One region of the Thermomicrobium sp. genome, then DNA from elsewhere that is predicted to be linked to it. Evidence: riboswitches for the same ligand, from Rfam matches in the RefSeq annotation. Region 1 holds a riboswitch; the other holds the start of a gene.
The links. Region 1 has a riboswitch for cobalamin ahead of ACWIVK_RS05460 (ribonucleoside-diphosphate reductase subunit alpha). Riboswitches for the same ligand answer to the same signal wherever they lie in the genome.

Region 1 (10,812 bases):
CCCTCGACGCGCTCGATGTCAGGGGCAACGAGCCACTGCTCGGTCAACTGGCGCTGGAACGTCTCCTTCGCCGCGACGGCGGGATGCTCCACATGCAAGCCGAACACCCGCTTCCGGTCCACCGGCAGCGTCTTGATGACGTACTCGAACGCCATGACGTGGTTCGCTTCTTCCCACGCCTGTCGTGCCAAATAGAGCCGGGCTTCCGGGGCCGTCACCACCCGATAGAGACTGAGCAGCAGGTTGGTCGTGACCAGCGACTCCATCGGGTTGAAGAAACCCAGGAACATCTCCACGGCTCGCCGCTCTTCCTCGCTCAAGCGCTCGTGCCAGTCGCGCACGTCGTCGTGGAGCGGTATTTCTTCCGGGAACCAGGTGTTGTGCTTGGCTTGTTGGACATGCGCGTAGGCCCACGGGTGACTCAGCGGGAAGAGCTCCACCGCAGCCATCGGATCGCCTCCGAGCAATCGGCGCGCCATTCCGGTCCCTCCTCGTCCTTCACTGGCAACTTTCGCACGAACCATCGAGACGACAGCTCGCGAGATCGCTCGCCAGCACCTCGCGCTCGGCGAGCTGCACCCATTGCGGGCGACGCCGCGCCTTGTTGACGGCGACCGTGGATTGCTCGATCTCCATGCGTGGACGAACGAAGCAGTAGTAGGTGCTCTTGAGCCCTTTGCGCCAGGCTGCGAGATAGACCGCGCTCAGTTGCCCCGGCCGATCAGCCGCATGGTAGAGATTGCGACTGACCCCCATGTCCACCCACTTCTGAACGCGCGCCGCCACTTCGATGTACGCCTCCGCCGGCACTTGATAGGCGGTCGGGAAGCGCGCGACGAGGTCGGGTGGGCAACCCGGAACCGCTCGCAAGTCCCCACGCGCTGCCACGAGATCGGGCAACAACTGCTCCCAGAGACCCCGACGCCGGAGTTCATCCACGAGAATGGGGTTGACTTCCAGGAACTTCCCGGAGAGCGTCTGCCGACTGAAGACGTTCGCATAGTACGGATCGAGACTCGGGGTGGTCCCTGCCAGTAAAGCGATCGTCGCGGTGGGTGCCACCGCCATCACGGCACCATTGCGCAGGCCGCGCCGCACACGCTGGCGAAGCGGTTCCCAGTCCAGTCGCCGGCTGCGGTCCACCTCCACTGGGAAGCCACGAGCGGCTGCGAGTTCATCCAGGGTATCGATCGGGAGCACACCAGCTGCCCAGCGGGAGGAGGCGAAGGTGGGAAATGCGCCTCGCTCCTCGGCCAGTGCGCAACTGGCCATGATGGCGTGATAGCTGAGGAACTCGGCAATGCGGTCCGCCAGCTCCGCCGCTGCTGGCTCGGCGTACGACAGCCCGCGGCGAGCCAAGAGCTCGGCGAAGCCCATCAGGCCGAGCCCCACGGGACGATTGCGCTGGTTGGCACGCGCTGCGCGTTCCGAAGGATACAGGTTGGCATCGATGACGTTGTCGAGTGCCCGCATCGCTAGCCGCACCGTCTGCGCCAGCTGCTCCCAGTCCAGTTCGCCGTTCGGCGAGCAGTGGCGCGCGAGGTTCACGCTGCCGAGATTGCACACCGCCACCTCCTCGCGACTGGTCGGGAGGAAGATCTCGGTACAGAGGTTGCTCGAGTGGATGACACCGATCCCGCGCAGCTGAGAACGGAGGTTCCCAGCGTCCTTGAAGGTCAGCCAGGGGTGTCCAGTCTCCATCAGGCTCGCCAAGATGGCCAACCACAGCTCGCGGGCAGGCAGGCGGCGCCAGGCGCGCCGCGGGAGCATCCCCGCCTCTGCCTGACGGCAGAGTTCTCGGTAACGCTCCGAGAAGGCGGCACCCACGAGATCCGGGAGCTCGGGCGCCACGATCGGATCGAAGAGGTACCAGACGTCGTCCGTCTCGACCCGCCGCAGGAACTCATCGGGGATCCAGAGCGCGGTGTTGAGCTGATGGGTACGACGGTAGGGATCACCGGCATTGCGGCGAAGATCGAGGAACGCTTCCACCTCAAGATGCCACGGCTCGAGATACACGCACATCGTGCCGCGCCGGCGACCACCCTGACTGATCGAGGCGATCAGGGCATCGTACAGATGCAGAAACGGGATCAGCCCACCGCTCGCCCCATTGATCCCCCGCACGGGAGCACCCGTGGCCCGGATGCGCGTCACGGCGGTACCGATCCCGCCGGCATACTTGGCGAGCATCCCGAACTCGTAGGCCGAACCCAAAATGCTTTCCAGACTGTCCTCGACCTCCGCCAGGTAGCACGAGGCCAGCTGGTGGTGCGGCGTGCCCGCATTGAAGAGTGTCGGCGTGCTCGGCAGATACCGGAGCGAACTCATCAGGTCGTACCAGCGCAGGGCCCAGCTCGTCCGAGTCTCGGGCGGCTCGACCAGCGCCAGCCCCATCGCCACACGCATGAAGAGCGCCTGTGGTCGCTCCAGGAGCTGACGCGTTTCCGGATCCCGCACCAGGTACCGATCGGCCAGCGTCGCCAGCGCCGCATAACCGAGGAGTGCGTCACGCGCCGGGTCGAGCGCCCGCCCGAGGACATCGAGCTGGAAGGTCCGAAGTCGCGGATCGAGGGCGCCACGCGCGATGCCTCGCTCGACGAATCGCCGGAAATGCTCGGGATAGGGGAGGGGCGTCCCGTCATCCGCCTCGCGGGCGATCTTTTCCAGCAGCAGCGCCGCTGCTTCCCGCTCGGCCTCGGGCCGATCGGGCAACTGCTGGAGACACTTCAAGATGCGACTATCCAGTTCGGCTGCTTCGTCCCGTGGAATCGGTCGGAGATCGAGCGCACTCGACACCAGGGAGACCATCGCACCGCCCTCCTGCTTGTCCGGCCGCCTCGCGCGACTGAGTGGGCAGAGCGGCACCGACCGGATGCTCCCCCGGGGTCGAGCATCCCACGCCTAACGCGCAGGATCGATACCGACTCTGGCCCGCGCCCACCCGCGAGGCGCGGTACCGATCCGAGCGGACGGGTCGGTCTTCGGGCTTGCGGATCGACCGACCAGCTGCGCCTTCCCAGCGGTCTCCCGCCAGTGGCCCCGGTCAAGATGACCGGCTGCAGCCTTCGTCCCCGCTCACCGCTGCGGGGCAGCGCCGGATTTGCACCGGACTTCCCGGCACCCGTCCGCTTTTCGCTGCTATGCCACAAGATACAGGGCTTCCGGTACTCCCGAACCCCTACATCTTGTGGTCACGCCTCCCAGTGTATGCATCGAGCACCGTGCTGACAAGATGTTCCAGAAAGGCACCATGGTCGAGTCCACCACGCCAGTGCAGCCTGCTGTCCGCTGTGATGCGTCGCACGCACTCGTTCCGCGTGACGACGGCGAGGCAGCCGTAGGTGACCAGCGCTCAGTCGCTGTGCAGGCACCGCGAGCCTGCCGAGAAGTCGTGACGACATGGCACGAGCGACAACGCGAGTACTGACCTCCGCAAGGCGGAAGCGGTACTCCTACACGGCGACACCGCTCCTCCGACGCGGGCGGCAGGACCGGCCAACTGTCGCGCCCCCTCGGCGCGGCAACTAGAGAAGCGAGCTGGACGGCTCCTGCCGTCCTCATCGAGCGACTGGCCCGCCTCGGACCAGCGCGGGGGCCTCGACTCCGCTAACTGTCGTTCGCCACGACTGGACACGCGCGAGTGCGTCAGCTTATGATCGTTCCAACGCAGGACAGTGCGACTGAAGGGAGATGCGGATGGCGCAGTTGACCGTCGTATTCTTCCCCGAGGGTGCCTACGGGCCGACGAACAACTGCATCGGCATCGGTCGAGCGCTCCAGGAACTCGGCCTGCGGGTCGTTTTCGTCGTCGAGGAATCGTTCGCGGGCACCTTGGAAGCCAAGGGATTCGAAGAGCGTCTGATGCGCTTGACGCCGCCTCCCGAGCAGCCGGAGGAGCCCGGGCAGTTCTGGAAGGATTTCATCGCCAATACCGCACCGCATTTCCGGGAGAGCACCTTCGAACAGATCCGCACCCTGACCGCGCCGATCTGGCGCTCGCTCATCGACGGCGCCCTGTACGTCGAGCCGCGGCTGCGCGAGATCTTCGCCGAGCTGCGTCCCGACGCGATCGTGGAGGACAACGTCGTCGCCTTTCCCGCGGTCGTCACGGCCGGTGTCCCCTGGGTTCGCATCGTGTCGTGCAACCCGCTGGAAATCCCCGATCCGGACCTCCCACCTGCTCTCAGCGGGTTGCCGACGAACGATCGCTCGCAGTGGGAAGCCTGGCGCCGGGAGTATTGGGACGCAGTCGGTCCGTTGCATGAAGAGCTCGACACCTTCTGCCGCGAGAATGGCGCCCCGCCGCTACCGCCATTCGGGTTCATCTGGGAGAGCCCCTGGCTCGATCTCTACCTCTACCCAGCCGAACTGGATTACCCGCGGTCACAGCCGCTCGCGCCGGTCTGGCACCGGATCGACTCGTCGGTGCGCGATACGGAACCACCCTTCGAGTTGCCGGAGCACCTGCGTGAGGGCGGTCCGCTGCTCTACGTCAGCCTGGGCAGCCTGGGCTCGGCCGAGCCGGAACTGATGGGACGCTTGGTCGATCTTCTCGGCCGGACCGACTATCGGGTCATCATCAGCTTAGGACCGCAAAAGGGGAAGCTCAGTCTCCCCGATAACATCTGGGGAGACGAGTATCTTCCCCAGCCGTCGATCCTCCCGCTCGTCGACGCCGTGATCACGCACGGTGGGAACAATACGACGACGGAATGCATGCACTTCGGCAAGCCGATGCTGGCACTACCGCTCTTCTGGGACCAGCACGACAACGCGCAGCGCATCCAAGAGTGCGGCTTCGGCTTCCGCTTCCACCCGTATCGCTTCACGGACGACGAGTTCTTCCGCGCCTTGGAGGACCTCCTGACCAACGAGGAACGCAAGGCTCGGCTCGCAGCTGCCAGTGCACGCATCCAGGCAGTCGACGGTCGGCGCAAGGCCGCACGCCTGATCGCGGAACTCGCGCGGACCAAGCAACCCGTTTTGCGCCCGACCCAAAGCTGAGCACGAGCGGACGGAGCGATGAGCCAGACGCGCATCTTCGTCGACCTCCCCGCCGCACTCGTCGAGGAACTCCTCGGTCGCGCGCCGGAGCTGAGCCGCTCGGTCATCGAGCAACTCACGAGCCAGCGGGCCGAGCGCGAGCGCTGGCGGCAGGTCTTAGCCAGCGAACGGCTGCTGGCAACGCTGGGAGATCTTCCAGCAGTCCCGACGCCGACCACCTGCGGTGTCGACGGCTCGGTCGCGGTCGAGCGGTTACTCGCGCACGATCTTCTGGTTGCTGGCGCGCTTGCTGTCGAGGGGTTGACGCCGCCCAGCGAAAAGCGCTTCTGGCCAGAACCCCGTCACGCGCTGTCGGTCGAACTCGCGCCACACGACGAGGCCAACGATGCGTTGGCGCGCGCGCTGATGGCGGCGGGCGAACTCGAACTCGCGGCCCGCGCACCGCATGACGTCGTCTTCCTCGATGGGTCGCTCACGACCCCGCTCATCGCGTTCGATCAGGCGTTGCGCGCGCTCGCTCGTCGGGAACCACCGTCACCAGCGGCACGCGGTTTCCTCGAGACGTTGCCCGACCGGCTCGAAGACCTCGCTCGTGTCCTGTGTTCAGCCGATCCGCCGCGCTGCTGGGTCGGCGTGCCCAAATACACCGCACGGCGCGATCTCGCTGATCGGCTCGGCCTCGACCAACGGCTCGACGACCGAGCGCTCCTGACTGTCCTGCTCGCTCCAGGGGAGTTCACCTGGCCGCTCCCGGTCACCACTGGTCGGCGCCCCCACGCATTCAGTCTCGATCTCTTGCCAGACAGCCTTCGTTTGCGTGCCAGCTCACCGATCCAGCGGGTGCTGCGCGCGGTCGATCGACTCCGCGTGGTTTATGTGCGCTCTCATCCTTGGTTGCCGGCGCTCCGCCTCGAATTGCACGAGTCCGTCGCGGTCGATACCGGCCGATTGGCCAGCGTGCTCCAAGCGGTTCACTACCAGAGCGCGAGTGGGAGGCTCCGGGAGCCGTTTCCCCTCTACTTGGCTGACCGAATGGTGCGCTCGCTCCGTCGCGCGACGCGAGCGCTCCGGCATGCGGTGCGCGAGGCAGCAACGCGTAGGTATCCTGTGCTCGACGACGTCTTTCTCGCACTGGAGAGCTACCGCAGCGAATCGCTCTCATCGCCATGAGCGGCATTGCCCTGCTGCACGATGGTAGCGAACCGATCGGGGTGCTCGGCTCCCCCTCATCCACGGGCCAGCTCACGCTGGAGTTGCTCGATGCAGCGACCCGGCGCAAGTTGGTCGGCGAACTGGTCCTCCTGCCCTTCATCCAGGACGGGGTGCGGCATTACGCGCTCGGCCAGATTACCGAGATCGTCCTGCGCAATGTGTGGCACGAGGATCCGACGATCCGCAGCCTGATTCGGCAGCGTGGACGGATCGACGCGGTGAGCGAGCGACAGGACACCCATCAAGGTATGCTGGCGATCAGCGCTGTTTTCGCGGAGGATGGAACCGGTTTCCGCCCGTCGATTCTCGGCACGGTCCCTCCCACCGGCACACCGATCTTCGCTGTCGGAGACGACGTCCTCGATCGGTTGCTCGCCCACGCTCGGGCCGACCTCTTCTATCTCGGTCGCGTCTACGGTTCGGGACCCAAGCTTCCGCTCTGGTTCAAACATTTCGACCGAGGACCCCGCGGAGCCGGCGAGGCGTACCACATCGGCATCTTCGGTAAGACCGGGTCGGGAAAGTCCGTCCTGGCCAAGATGCTGCTGCTCGCCTACGCGCGGCACCCGGAGATGGCGCTCCTGGTCGTCGATCCGCAAGGCGAATTCAGCAAGGACTTGCGTGACCGATCCGCACCAAGCGGCTTCCCCCTTCCGCTTCGCACCATCCTGCACGACTCGTTGGGCCGCGTCGCCGTTGTCCTCTCGGCTCGCGACCTCATCCTCGACCGCTGGGAACTGCTCGAAGAGCTGCTCGTGTCCTCCGTATTCTTTGACAAGCTTTCCTTCGGTGTCCGCGAAAACCGTCAACTCGCTGCCCGCGAGATCGCGCAGCATCTGCGCAAGCAAGGAGTGCAACTGGCTGAACTGCACCAGCTGAAGACTTTCCAACGGGTGCTGTCGATCCTGAGCGACGAGCAGGTTCAGCGCGTTTTCTACCGGTCAGCGGAAGCGCGCGCCCGTTTCCAGTACATGCTGCAGCGAGTCGATCGTGCCGAACTCTACACGCACTCCTGGCGACCGCTGGCTCTGCTCTTCAGTGACCGCGGGAATCCACGCGCTCGCACGATCGAGCGGGTCCTCGATGGGCTGTTCCGACCCAGCGATCGGTTGATCGTCTCCCTCGATCTGTCGGGAGCCGATTCTGCCGACCGGCACGAGCCGGTACTCTGGAACGAGACGATCCAGGAAATCGTGATTCGGCGTCTTTTGGAGGGGATTCGCTCTGCTGCTGAACAGGCCTATGCTAGGTCGGAAAATCTCAACACCCTGATCCTGATCGACGAAGCGCACCGCCTGGCACCCACGGGTTATCTCGACCCCGAATCCCCCCGAGCGCAAATCCGCGCACTCCTCATCGATGCGGTGCGCACGACACGGAAGTACGGGGTCGGTTGGTTGGTCATCAGCCAATCGCTCGCCAGTCTCCATCCCGAGATCGTCTCGCAGCTCCGCATCGCCTTTTTCGGCTACGGGCTGGGGCTCGGTCAAGAGTATCGCGCTCTGGAGAGTTTCGCCGGAGGTGACGAGCACGCGCTCGCTCTGTATCGTCTCTTCCGCGACCCACACTCGAGTTTCGATCCAACGAGTCGCGTCTACTCCTTCATGACCGTCGGCCCCGTCTCGCCGCTGTCCTTCGCCGGGACACCGCTCTTTTTCAACGCGTTCACCGATGTCCGAGAATTCTTGACCGCGAACGGTCTCGTGACAGCGACGCCGGTTTGACCCAGTCGTGCCACCCTCCTCGAGCGGTCGCGACGACGCGGAGTCGCGCCGTCACCGCGCGGCGAGGGCACCGCGCTCGGCACCGATTTGGCTGGGCTCTCGTTCTCCCCAACCAGCCGGCTTGAACCGGCGCAAGCGCAGCGAGTTGGTCACCACGAAGACCGAACTCAACGCCATGGCCAGACCAGCCAGCATCGGGTTCAACAGCCCAACTGCCGCGACAGGGATGAGCACGGTGTTGTACGCGAACGCCCAGAACAGGTTCCAGCGGATCGTCGCCAGTGTCCGTCGAGCCAGCTCCAGGGCGACCAGGATCCCACGCAGGTCCGGTCGCACCAGCACGACGTCACCGGCTTCGAGCGCAACGTCCGTCCCGCTGCCCATGGCGATCCCGACATCCGCTTGCGCCAAGGCCGGTGCATCGTTGATCCCGTCACCGACCATGCCGACGATCTGGCCCTCCTCCTGGAGCGCACGGATGACGCTCGCCTTCTGCTCAGGTAAGACATTGGCCCGGACTTCGTCGATTCCGACGGCCTGTGCGATGCTGCGCGCCGTCCGCTCGTTGTCGCCAGTCAAAAGAACGATGCGCAGACCACGGTCCCGCAACGCGCGCACGACGGTCGGCGCTTCCGGGCGCGGCCGATCAGCGAGCCCGATGAGACCCGCGAGAGCACCATCGACCGCCACCACGATCACCGTCTTGCCAGCTGCTTCGAGTGCTGCTGCTTCCTCGCTGGCCGGATCGACGGCGATGCCGCGCTCTTGGAGAAAGCGCATCGTCCCGACGAGGAGCGCACGCCCTGCAACCAGCGCCTCCACACCGCGGCCCGGGAACGCTTCGAAACGCTCCACCACCGGCACCGTCGCGTCGTTCCCCTTCGCTGCCGCGATGACCGCCTGCGCCAGCGGGTGCTCGCTGCGCGATTCCGCTGCCGCGGCCAGTCGCAGGAGTTCCTCGGCACTCCAGCCGGCGAGCGGGACGACGTCGGTGACGGTCGGCCGCCCGATCGTGAGCGTGCCGGTCTTGTCCAGGACCATCGTCGTGAGCCGCTCCATGCGCTCGAAGACCTCGGCACGCTTCACGAGCACGCCGAGTTCCGCACCACGACCTGTCCCCACGATGACTGCCGTGGGTGTCGCCAGTCCCATCGCGCAGGGGCAGGCGATGACGAGCACGGCGACAGCTGGCAACAACCCCCGCAATGGGTCACCGGTCATCAGCCACCATGCTGCGAAGGTGAGGAGCGCGATCACGATCACCGCCTGCACGAAGACGCTCGCGACGCGATCGACCAAGGACTGGATGGGAGCCTTCGAGCCCTGCGCGTGCTGGACGAGACGGACGATCTGCGCGAGCACCGTCGCTTGCCCGACAGCGGTCGCCTGGAGGACGAAGGTCCCCGTGGTGTTGAGCGTCCCGCCCCAGACGCGATCACCCGGGCCCTTTTCGACCGGCAAGCTTTCCCCAGTCAGCATGCTCTCGTCGACCGCCGAGCGTCCCTCGACGACGAAGCCATCGACCGGAATCCGCTCGCCAGGCCGCACGACGACGAGATCACCCGGCAGGACCTCGTGCACGGCAATCTCGATCTCACGACCCCCGCGTCGGACGCGCGCCGTCTTCGGCTGCAATCCGAGCAGTCGCCGCACGGCCGACGTCGTTTGCCCCCGCGCCCGTGCCTCGAGATAGCGACCCAGCAAAATCGCCGCGATGACCACTGCCGCGACGTCGTAATAGGTGTGACCGACATGTCCGTGCGGTGCCCACAGGGCCGGAAGCGTGCTGGCGAGAGAAGAGAAGAAAGCAGCACTCGTCCCCAAGCTGACCAGTGTGTCCATGGTGAACTGGCCGTGTCGCAGATTGTGCAATGCCGCCAGGTGGAAGCGGCGCCCCAAATAGCCCCACACCGGGAGCGTCGCGGCGAGCAGCACGATGCTGGACCACCGCGACGGCGGCACGAACATGTTCAGCACCACGACCGGCAGGGCGAGCGCCCAAGCCAGAACCACTTCGTCGCGCAGCCGCCGCAGCTGACGCACACGACGCTGCTCCGTGTCGTCGCTCGCCTCGGCGTCCACCGCAACAGTCGGCACGATCACCGCGTGGTAGCCAGCCGCTTCGACAGCACCGATCAAGGCATCGAGGCTCGTCGTGCGGGGATCGTACCGGACCAGCGCACGCTCGCTCGCCAAGTTCACGCTCGCCTCGACTACTCCAGGCACCCGGCTCAGTGCTCGCTCGACGCGGCGAACACACGAGGCACACGTCATCCCCTCGATCGCCAACTCGACCGTCGCTTCGGCCTCTGCGTCACTTGCGGGTACGGTCGCGAGCGGCCGAGCGTGGTAGCCAGCGCGCTCGATCGCCGCGGTCAGTTCTTCCACCGCGACATCTGGCCGACTCAACGTCACTGCTGCCTCTTCAGTCGCGAGGTTGACGCTCGCTTCCGCGACACCCGGCACCGAGGCCAGCGCTCGCTCCACCCGGCGCACGCAGGAAGCGCAGGTCATCCCCTCGATGGCGAGGCGCACGACTGGAGCCGACTCGGCTGGTCGCTCTTCCCTCCGATCGCTCATCGTATCCCCCTCGCTCGTTCAGCCCACGCTACGGGTGAAGCGTTCGATCGCTTCCGTCAGTTCTTGGATGGCTGCTTCCTTGTCCTCGGCTTCCAGCACGCAACCGCGGATGTGATCTTCTAAAAGCACCAGACCGACGCTCCGGGCAGCTGCGATCACGGACGAAAGCTGCACGAGGATGTCCACACAGTAGCGATCCTCTTCCACCATCTTGATGATGCCGCGCACTTGACCTTCCATCCGGCGCAAGCGAGCGAGGATGCGCGCCTTGTCCGCACGGTACGAATCG
Region 2 (10,812 bases), on a different contig from region 1:
GGAGAAGGAGGGCACGATCGTCGGCGACGGTCCGGACCAGCACGGGCAATTCGCTTGGCCGGAGAAGTCGTTCGATGGGACTATCCTCGATCAGCCGTCCGCGATGGATGATGATCACGCGCTGGCAGAGTTCCTGGACGTCGCGCAAGAGGTGGCTGGAGAGCAGGATCGTCTTGCCGCGGGCGACGAGTTCGCGCAAGAGGTCGTGGACACGTTGTTGACCGTACGGGTCGAGTCCGTTGGTCGGTTCGTCGAGCAGCAGGAGATCGGGGTCGGCCAGCAGCGCGTTGGCGAGGGAGAGCATCTGGCGCATGCCTTGGGAGTAGGTCCGGAACGGATGTCGAGCGTGTTCCCGCAAGCCGACGCGCTCGAGGAGATGGTCGATCTCGGCGGAGTCGGCTCCATAGACACGTGCCATCACTGCGAGGTTTTGGCGGGCATCGAGATACGGGTAGAAGCTGGCGACTTCGGGCATGAGCCCGACGCGCCGGAGTTGCTCGCGGCTCTCGGACAACGAGCGACCGAACAAAACGATCCGGCCCGCGGTGGGCCGGATCAGACCAGCGATCATCGAAAGCGTCGTCGTCTTGCCGGCACCGTTCGGTCCGAGGAGACCGACGAGTTCGCCACGTCCGAGCGAGAAACTCAGGTTGTCGACTGCCGTGCGGTTACCGAACCGTTTCGTGAGCCCTTCGACAGCGAGGATCGTTTCGCTCGTCACTGCATCGGCCTTTCGCAGGGCAGCGGTGATGCCCCGCCTGACGCCTAGACATCGAAGAGCGTCGGGACAGCCGGTTCGGCGTCGGACTCCTCTGCTGCGCTGCCGTCATACTGGATTCGGCCGCGCAATTCGGGTGCTGCTTGGCGGATCCGCTGCTCGATCTCCCGCATGATCTCGGGATTGGCCTTGAGGAACGCCTTCGCGTTCTCGCGACCCTGGCCGAGCCGTTCCTCACCGAGGTAGTACCAGGCGCCGCTCTTGCGGATGATGCCGAGATCGGTTGCGACGTCCAACAGGTTGCCGGCGACCGAAATGCCCTCGTTGTACATGATGTCGAACTCGGCCTGGCGGAACGGCGGGGCGACCTTGTTCTTGACGACCTTGACCCGGACACGCGTGCCGACGGTCTCGTTTCCTTCCTTGATGGCGTCGACCTTGCGGATATCCAGGCGAACCGAGGCATAGAACTTGAGCGCATTGCCACCGGTCGTCGTCTCAGGGTTGCCATACATGACACCGATCTTCATGCGGAGCTGATTGATGAAGATGACGGCGGTCTTCGAGCGACTGATCGCACCCGTGAGTTTGCGCAACGCCTGGCTCATCAGCCGTGCTTGCAAGCCGACATGGGCATCACCCATCTCGCCCTCGATCTCGGCGCGTGGGACCAGCGCAGCGACCGAGTCGATCACGACGACGTCCACCGCACCCGAACGCACCAGCGTCTCGGTGATCTCCAGCGCTTGCTCACCGGTGTCCGGCTGGGAGATCAAGAGGTTGTCCAGATCGACACCGAGGCGCTCAGCATAGACGGGATCGAAGGCGTGTTCGGCATCGATGTACGCGGCGATACCACCCATCCGCTGAGCCTGAGCGATCACGTGGAGGGCCAGCGTCGTCTTCCCACTCGACTCGGGACCGAAGATCTCGGTAATGCGACCGCGCGGAATGCCACCGACTCCGAGTGCGAGGTCGAGGGCGATCGCGCCGGTCGGAATGACATCGACCTGGAGCTTGGATGGGTCCTCGCCCATCCGCATGATGGCGCCTTTGCCGAAGCTACGCTCGATTTGAGAGATCGCGAGTTCCAGTGCCTTTTGCCGATCCATCGCTGCCGCCTTTCGCTCACCGACCGTGCAGGAATAGAACCCATGTTCGAGTTCTGCTCAATCGTACTGTCTGGTTTCGTTCCTGTCAATCACCAGTGATCCGCTCGACTCGCTCGACGGGCAAGACGAAGACGGTTGCTCCGCCGACCTCGACCTCGAAGTTTTCCGGCAACCACAAGAGCCCTGGCTCCAGAGCGGGCGCGTAGGGGATCACCACTTCCTTCCGGCGCCGGCAGGTCCGTCGGATGATGGACAGCACTCGCGTGACTTGGTGGTCCTCCACGCCGAGCAGCAAACTGGCGTTCTCGCGCCGGAGCAGGGCACCGCTGCTCGCGATACGGGTCACCCGGAACCCTTCGTCGACGAGTTCGCCGATCAGGCGATCAGCATCCTCGCTCTGGACGATCGCGATGAGCAGTTTCACTCTCGCTCCCGATCGAAGTCGCCGTAGTCTCCCCCAGTATAACCGATCCGAGCGTCCTCCGCCGGCTCGGCATGCTCTCGGAGCGCCTGCTCGACGTCGCGCACCGTGGCGAAGCTGGGACCAAAAAGACGACTGACGACCGGAGCGTAGGAGAAGCTCTGCCCCAAGACGAGGTGCGGTGGCCCTTCGGTCACGATCCGTCCTTCGCTCAGCAGAACGATCCGGTCAGCGACCATCGCCGCGAAGTCGACGTCGTGCGTGGTGAGGAGGACAGCAGCCCCCGCAGCAGCACGCCGGCGCAGCTCGCCGGCTAGGCACTGCTTGAGTCGCAGCCCTAACCCGCGCGTCGGCTCGTCGAGCACGATGAGTGCCGGATGACCGGTGAGTGCGACGGCGAGAGCGGCACGCTGACGTTCACCGCTACTCAGGTCAGCAGGATGAGTGTCCAACAGCGGGCGAAGTTCGAAGAGGTCGACGATCTCTGCTACCGCAGTCAGGCTGGCCTGGCGTGCGCGCGCGACGAGTTCGAGGTCGTCGCGAAGGCGGCTCCCGACCAAGAGTGCGCCGGGATACTGCGGGACGTAGGCGATCGAGTCGGCCTTGCCCGCTCGCAGCGTTTCGCGTACCGGACGGCCATCGAGCCAGACCCGACCGCGTACGACTGCTTCTAAGCCGAGTGCCGCGCGCAGCAGCGTCGTCTTGCCTGATCCGTTGCGTCCGACGATAGCTGTTACGAGCCCACGCGCCACCTCCAGCGTCACATCCTCCAGCACCAGACGCTCGTCGCGACGACACGCGATGCGCTCCAAGGCGAGGAGCGTCGGGCCGTGTGACGGTGCCGGGTGCCGAACAGGGGAGAGCGGCTGGCGTCCACGCAACCGCCGTTTACCGTCGGCAACGGAGAGGGCTGGTGGTGACCACGCGAAGAGACGACTGACCTGAACGAGGATCGGTGGATCGGGCAAGAATTCGGCAACGTACTGGGGCGAGCCGTCGGCGACGATATTCCCGCCCTCGAGCAACGTAAGCCGCGTACAACTCCCGAGCAGGCGGTCCAACCGGTGTTCGGCGATGACGACTGTGATCCCCAGTTCGTCGACGAGGCGGCGCAAGACTTCCAGGACTGTCTCGGCGCTCCACGGGTCGAGCTGCGAGGTCGGCTCGTCGAGGAGGAGCAGTTGCGGTCGCAGCGCGAGGACAGTGGCGAGTGTGAGTCGCTGTCGTTCACCGCCGGAAAGTGTCTCGATCGGCCGATCGCGAAGATGAGCGAGCCCGAGGAGATCGAGTGCTTCCTCGACGCGGGCAGCGACGACGCGCGGTGGGAGACCGAGGTTCTCCAGCGCGAAGGCGATCTCGTCCCACACGCGATCCAGGATCGTCTGGGTCTCGGGCTCTTGACCAACGTACCCCACCACCCCAGCCAAATCGGCTGGGCGATGGCGACGCGTGTCGCGTCCACCGACGAGGACACGCCCGCCGAACCATCCACCATAGAAGTGCGGAACCAGGCTAACGAGACTGCGCAGCAAGGTCGTTTTCCCCGAACCTGTCTCGCCGGCCAAAAGCACGAACTCACCGGCTTCCACTGCCCAATGCGGGGCGACCAGTGCTGGATGCCGGCCTGTGGGGTACTGGTAGCGGAGGGCCTCCACCTCGATCATCGCGCGGATCCTCGCAGAAAGAGTGCCGGCGAGGCGAGCAGGAGAAAGGCGAGCCCGGCGAGCGGCGAGAAGCCCGGCCAGCGCAAGACCGGATAAGGCGAGTACGCCAAGTCGGCAGCGGAGTCGCGGAGCGACAAGACGAGGAGCGTCGCCGCTGCGAGCGAGAGCGACACCGTCACGCCGGTCGCGAGTGACCAATGCAGCGCGCGGAGATTGCGCCAGGTCGAGTGGACGATCAGCGCCGCACCGATGGACAGTCCGGCAACCCCGGCCAGAGCGAGGCTTGGTTTGCCAGCCAGGCTGCCCCCGATGACGGCGAAACTGGCGAGGAGCATCGCGAGTGAACCGGCTTGCGCAGCGGGCGTCGCCCGGTGCGGCGCAGCGAAGCTCCGCGTCTCCAGTACCTCAGCGGTGGCGAGACTGTAGTCGATACCACGATAGAGGATCGCCGCCAAGACGATCTGGAGCTGCCTCCAGCGTGGCAGGGCCAAGCCGCGTAGGCGTGACGCTTCGATCGCATCGCGTGCTGCGGTCGCGAAGGCGGGGAGCGCGTTCAGGGCGATCGCGAGGGTGGTCGCGAGCACACGCTGATTGGGAGGAATCGCGCGCAGAGCCTGGCGACGGTCGATGACGGCATGGAGCAGAGTCGTTCCGGCGAGTGCCGTGGTCAGAGCGATGCCGGTGAGGAAGCCGTAGAGTGCCGCATTGAGCGTGATGGGCCCGCCGATGACCGGCCAGGCGGGAAGTCGGAAAAGGACGCGATCGCCGATGTGGGCGAGCAGCGCATTGACGGCTGTGCTCCACGGCAGGAGAAAGCCCGCAGCCAGGAGCGGTAGGCGAGGCGCCTGCCGACCGAGCGGCCGCGCCGTGTCGACTGCGATCCAGACGGTCGCTACGGCCAGCGCTGCCAGGCTCAAGTAGAACGGATTGCGCGTCACGGAGATCGCGAGCACCAGCACGAGTGCCCAGAGCAACCAGGTGATCGCGTTCATGGTCACCGCCTCCGCCAGCGGGCGAACGAGTACGTGAGCAGGACGATTGCCGCGAGACTCGTGAAGATGAGTGCGCCCCAGGGTGGACCAGTGGCGTTGCTATCGGCCACGGCCGTAGATGGCGTCACCTCGAGGCTCGGGGTGCTCGAGGAAGCAGCGAGCGCTGCAGCGGTCGGGGAGACCGTTGGCTGTACCTCGGCACCAGTCGGCGGCGTCGGGGAGAGTATCCCGAGAGTCGGAGTCGGCAACGTGGGCGCGACTGTCGAGGAGGATGCGGGACCAGTCTCGCGGCTGTCCGGCTGGGCCGTGGGAGGTCCGACTACCGGTTGACCTGGGCTCGGCACTGGAGGCACGGGCGGGCTCACCGCTGGCTCGGTCGGATCGATGACGACCGAGGGGACTGGCGGTGCAGTCGGTTGCGTGGCGGCAGGCGGACTGGACGAGCGCTCGATGCCATGCGCGCGTGCGATCTCCTCGATCGTCAAAGAGGGAAGACCGCTCTCTGTGGCTGTCCATGACCAACCGTCCACGTCGCCGTCGCGGACGATCCGGTTAGAAGCACCGACTGGGTGGAGTACCCAGCTGCCGTCCGGCGTGAGCCCGTAGTAGTGCCAGAACCAAGCGGGCTGGCTCTTGGCTCGACAGAAACAGTCCTCCGCTGGACATCCTTCGCCGGAGATGGCACAAACGGCGAGCCCCAGTCCACCGAACGGGGCGACCGTGATCGGAACGCCAGCGCGCTGGAGGAGTTCGATGCCAGTGATGGTCGGTTCCTCGAACTGGACGTATGCAGTGATGACTCGGCCATCGCCGAAGCGGATGACCAGTCCAGCGCCATTTGGCCGCTCAGCGTGCGAGGTCATGCTGCCCGCGCCCGCAAACGCGAGCGCGAGCAGCAGCGTGAGGAGGAGGCGAAGCAGGCGAGACGTGCGAGTCACGAGCTTTCCTCGACGATGCGAGCGCCGAGCCGGGTCAGCAAGACATCGTGCCGCTCCGGCCATCGGCCGGGGTGCCATTCGAAGCGGGCGCGTTCGAAATACTGTACGACCATCCCGTCTTCGACGAACTCCTCGCTGAGCGGATAACCGAAGACCTCGAGACCGCCGTACTGTTCCCAATAGGCGCGGAAACCGTGGCAGATGTTGTGCTGCGTCGCTGCGAAGTAGGTGCAGGCTGCCGGATCGCCTGGCTGAGCTGGCGCGAATGGTTCGGGTGGTACTGTTGGGAGCCGCTCAGCCCCGAGCCGGCCGAGCATCACGAGTGTGCTTCCGTCCGGCATGAGGTGGAACTCGAAGCGCGCGCGCTCGGTGTACTGGACGAGCAGCCGGAGTTGCGGATCGAAGAACGGACCAGTGATCGGATAGCCGAAATTGGCCAGTTCTCCGCGCTGCTCCCACGTCTCCAGGAACGGGCCGCACAAACTGTGTCCGGTCTCCGGGAAGAACCGGCAGCCTTCTTGAGTGGTCTCGAGCGGCACGCGAGCACGGGTCAGTGGGAGAGCGATGCCGCGGAGCGGAAAGGCCTCGCGCGCCAGCGCAGGGATCGCTTGCACGGTGGCGAACAGATTATCGTCCGGGGCATCGTCGCGCCAACGGAGCGCACCGCTGGGGTTCGCGAAGCGTGCCAGGGCATCGAGTGCGAAGCGCCAGGACGGCGATTGCGGTTCCTCGCCTGCAGCCAACAGTGCTTGGACGGCGAGCGCAGTCGAGTTCGCATCACCTACCAGCTGATCAGCGGGTTGGTAGGCAAAGGAGCCATCCGCGGCTTGGACGCTGCGCAAATACAGGAGGGCCTGTCGTACCTGCGGATGCTCGCGCTGGCCAGTGGCAACGAGCGCCTGGATCACTAGTGCCGTCGTGTTCGAGTCGCCTGCGCCCAGTTGCGTGCTGCCGTCCCAGGCCCAGCTACCGTCGGCAGCTTGCCGTTCGAGCACTGCTTGGATCGCTCGCTCGGGAACCGGTGCTCCGGCGGCAACGAGTGCGAGGAGCGCATACGCGTTGCTGAAGAGTTGCTGATCGTAGAGTCCGCTCGCCTTGTCGTAAGCACGCTGCAGGCGATCGACGAGGTCGACACCGCCGAACGCGCGTGGATCGCGCCCGCTCGCGACAGCGGCGAGAATCAGCTTGGCTGCACCGCCCGGCTGCTCGCTGTAGCGAGCCGCGACCGACTCCAAGTACGCGATGGCGCTCGTCCCTCCGACTCGCTGCACCGAGCCAGGGTCGATGCCGACCGAGGCGAGAGCCAGGACTGCATCGACCGTGATGCCCGGATCGCTCTCGCCCGTGAAGCCGGCAAAGCCGCCATCAGCTCGTTGCTGGGCGGTGAGCCAGGTCACTGCCCCCGCGAGCGCGCGGCCAACCGTGAACTGATTCGCAGAAACGTCCATTCCTGGTGCGAGAACGAGCAACAAAACGGTCAGAATAGCGAGGAGACGACGCATACCTCACTCCTCCCTCGTCGCGTCGACCGAGGTCGATCCAAACCGCACCCACTTGTCCGTGTTGGGAAAACGAGGACAGCCCGCGCGGGGCGGGCTGCCAATGGTTCACTGCATCGAGGCACAGTGCATCACCGGCGTCCTCCCCCCTTGGCTCGAGGCGGGTCGGACACGGCGGCGACGGTAGACCTGGCTTCGTCGCACCGACTGGTGCGACGTCACAGTTGCGGCACAGCCCCGGACTTTCACCGGTGTTCCCCCGTGTGGACGAACGGAACGCGCTGCTGCGCTCCCGCTCGCACCCGCCGCCGTCTCGCACATCCTGTCAAGGTGCAGCGCCGATCGATCGGCTGCGCACATTGTGAAAGCTCGTGGCCCCGTTGTCAAGCCCGCTTGGGCACATTCCGGGCCAGCGATCGAGTTCCTGGCCCGCTCGACTCTCGACTCGCACACGGCACAGGACCTCCCGGTGATGGTGCTCGGTGCGCCTCAGACGGGAATGCGCCAGGTTTCCAGCCATGGTTTGGTCGGTCGGAACCACCTGCTCTCGGCGCGAACAAGGCGGACGATCACGGCTGCTCCTGGCTCGACCAGTCGGTATGCCGTCGAAAATAGAATGACTCTGCGGTACCGCCCATCTCGATGGCTGGCGCAGGCGCTGATGATGAAAGAGCTTTGGACAAGGCTCACCAGTACCGCATCGCTTGGCGGTAGATGGCGCGCAGAGCGCGCTCATCGACTGGCCGTGGGCTGTTCACCAGAATGCGCTGCTGGGCCAGCGTTCCCTCGACGAGTGCCGGAATGTCGCTCTCGGTGAAGCCGAGTTCCGCGAGACCACTCGGCAGACCGAGATCGCGCATGAGCTGGATGAGCGCGTCGGCAACCGCTTCGGCAGCGGCGCGGACCGGCAGACCGCGAGTGTCGATCCCCAACATCTCGGCCACTTCAGCGTGTCGCTCGGGCCAGGCCGGTGCCGTAAAGCGGAGACCAGCCGGTGCGCCCACGACGACAGCCAGGCCGTGCGGGATGAGCGGCTCGTCGACCTCGTAGTCGGGCGGGAAGAAGTCACGGACGAGCCCGGCGATCGGGTAGGACATGGCGTGTGGGATGTGGACCCCAGCGTTCCCGAAGCCGATACCGGCCGTCAAGCTGGCGAGCGCCATGAAGGTGCGGGCCTCCAGATCGAGCGGGTTGTAGACTGCTCGCCGCAGATACCGTGCACCCCAGCGGATAGCCTGCGCGCTCCAGAGGTCAGCGACCGGGTTGGACCCGATGTAGGCTGGTCGCTCGGCTGGGCTGGCCGGTCGAGGACGAACGTGATACGGCTTTGCTGTATACGATTCGATCGCGTGGCAGAGGACGTCCAGCCCGGCGAACGCGGTCACCATCGGGGGACAGGTGACCGTGTTGAGCGGATCGACGATCGCCATGGTCGGCCGGATGAAACGGTGGGAGATGCCGGTCTTCAACCGGCGATCGGTCAGTTCGAGGGCGATCACCGCGGTGGTTTCGCTGCCCGTGCCAGCGGTCGTGGGGAGGGCCAGGTGCGGCTTCAGTGGGCCGGGAACCGGATTGCCCCTCCCGACCGGCTTGTTGATATAGTCGAAGAGGTCAGCCGGGTAGGACGTGAAGAGGTTCATCGCTTTGGCGGTGTCGATCGTGCTCCCACCTCCGAGCGAAACAAAGGCGTCCGGCTGGACGCGTTGGGCAAAAGCGATGGCATCGCGCAATGAGCGATCGGTCGGCTCGATGTGCACCTGGTCGAAGACGACCACTTCCGCACCAGCGCGCTGGATCGCTGCCTCGACGGGCTCGATCAGGCCATGCTGTCGCAGATGACGGTCAGTGACGAGGAGGACGCGGCGTGCCCCGAGCCGCTCGAGTTCCACGGTCACGTCAGCGGTCGCGCCGGGCCCGAAACGGAACGGGACGAGATCCATGGCGATGACGGTCTGGGTCAGGCTCGCGCTCATGCCGGATGCTCCTTCCGGAACACAACAGGCGGCATCATCGTCGGCCAGGTGGAACCAGCCGTCAAGAGGAGCGTGTGCTCTCCAGCGCGGAGCGTACTGGTGCTGTGCCCGGGTTTGTCGATCACGGCGTGGACGTCGCTCAGCGATGCTCGGGGCCCGGGACGGCATCGCTTTCCTGGGCCAGTTGGTCGAGGAAGCAGCCGAGCAATCGATGAAGACGCGGCCGGGCTCGTTCCCCGATGGCCGCCACCTCTTCGTGCGTCGGGATCGCTGGCTCTTCGGGAATCGCCAGGTTGGTCACGACGGAGATGGCCAGGACGCGTAACCCGAGCGCCCGCGCCAGGATCACCTCGGGGATGGTCGACATGCCGACCAGATCAGCCCCAGCGGCTCGCAACCAGCTGAGTTCGGCTGCCGTCTCGAAGGTCGGCCCAGCGACCATGGCGTACGTTCCCTCCGGGAGTTCCAGGCCGAGTCGAGTCGCAGCAGTACGGGCTACCGTGCGGAGATGGCGATCGTAGGCATCGCGCAGACTGAAGAAGCGAACCCGTCCCGCCGGTGGAATCAGCGGATGGTGACCGGCCAAACCGGGAACGAAGAGGTGATCGCGGAGCAGCACGAAATCGCCCGGTGCGAAGGTCGGATGCAAGGAGCCGGCCGCATTGGTCAGGATGACGATCGGACCGGGCAGATGGGCGAGGAGGGCGATCGGCGCCGCGACTTCGGCAGCCGAGAGACCCTGGTAAAGGTGATAGCGACCGAGGCAAAACCAGATCGAGTGCCCATTCCAGTCTGCCAGCACCAACTCCCGTGGATGACCGGTGACGGCCGGGGCAGCGATACCGGTGAGTTCGTCGAGTGGGACGCGCACCACGACACGCGCGTCTTCGGGAAGACTCGCTAGCCCGGAACCGAGGACGATCAGCGCATCGGGAGTGTGGTGATAACGCTGGGCGAGGGCCTGCGCTCGCTCAGCTGCTCGTTCCTGCCAGGGATGGAGAATGTCCATCACCGCGCCCCTCTTCCTGCAAGAGTGTCGCCACGTCGGCGGAAGCAGCGATGTCGCCGATGTGTGCCTGGAGCGCTGCCCGCAGGGCACTCGCGATCTGACCACGCAAGGTGAGGCTGAGCGGTCGGCGGGCGAGTTCCTGCCAGTGATCGGCCAGCAGGAGGCGCAATGCCTTGACGGCTCCGACGCTGAGCGGGACTTCTCCAGCACTGTGTCCAATGCATTCGCTGCAGAGGATGCCACCCTGATCCGGCGCGAAGGCGAGCCGCCCTGGCGTCAGCTTTCTCCCACAGTGTGGGCAGACGGCGAGTTCCGGGCGGTAGCCGAGGAGAACCAGCAGCCGCATCTCGAACCGTCTGACGACCGCGAAAGGATCGGGCAACTCGGCGAGCAGTCGGAGACACTCGAGCAGGAGGTCGTAGAGTGCCGGTTGCGGATCCTCGTCTGCGGTCGCGCGATCGGTCAGGTCGGCGAGGTAACCGGCCC

Region 2: linked by a shared signal. The riboswitch ahead of ACWIVK_RS09705 (prenyltransferase/squalene oxidase repeat-containing protein) and the one ahead of ACWIVK_RS05460 (ribonucleoside-diphosphate reductase subunit alpha) in region 1 are both predicted to bind cobalamin.

Annotation. Positions count from the first base shown of each region.
Region 1 is NZ_JBRBZA010000029.1:11,951-22,762, reverse strand. It holds gene ACWIVK_RS05465 (ribonucleotide-diphosphate reductase subunit beta) at 1-479, opposite strand, end outside; gene ACWIVK_RS05460 (ribonucleoside-diphosphate reductase subunit alpha) at 499-2,811, opposite strand; cobalamin riboswitch at 2,959-3,143, opposite strand; gene ACWIVK_RS05455 (glycosyltransferase) at 3,700-5,007, shown strand; gene ACWIVK_RS05450 (DNA double-strand break repair nuclease NurA) at 5,026-6,177, shown strand; gene ACWIVK_RS05445 (ATP-binding protein) at 6,174-7,943, shown strand; gene ACWIVK_RS05440 (heavy metal translocating P-type ATPase) at 7,995-10,523, opposite strand; gene ACWIVK_RS05435 (metal-sensitive transcriptional regulator) at 10,542-10,812, opposite strand, start outside.
Region 2 is NZ_JBRBZA010000058.1:35,267-46,078, reverse strand. It holds gene ACWIVK_RS09735 (ABC transporter ATP-binding protein) at 1-721, opposite strand, end outside; gene recA (recombinase RecA) at 766-1,830, opposite strand; gene ACWIVK_RS09725 (cyclic-di-AMP receptor) at 1,916-2,254, opposite strand; gene ACWIVK_RS09720 (ABC transporter ATP-binding protein) at 2,251-3,915, opposite strand; gene ACWIVK_RS09715 (hypothetical protein) at 3,912-4,907, opposite strand; gene ACWIVK_RS09710 (hypothetical protein) at 4,910-5,845, opposite strand; gene ACWIVK_RS09705 (prenyltransferase/squalene oxidase repeat-containing protein) at 5,842-7,347, opposite strand; adenosylcobalamin (AdoCbl) riboswitch at 7,480-7,621, opposite strand; gene ACWIVK_RS09700 (hydroxyacid-oxoacid transhydrogenase) at 8,031-9,317, opposite strand; gene ACWIVK_RS09695 (purine-nucleoside phosphorylase) at 9,457-10,326, opposite strand; gene recO (DNA repair protein RecO) at 10,289-10,812, opposite strand, start outside.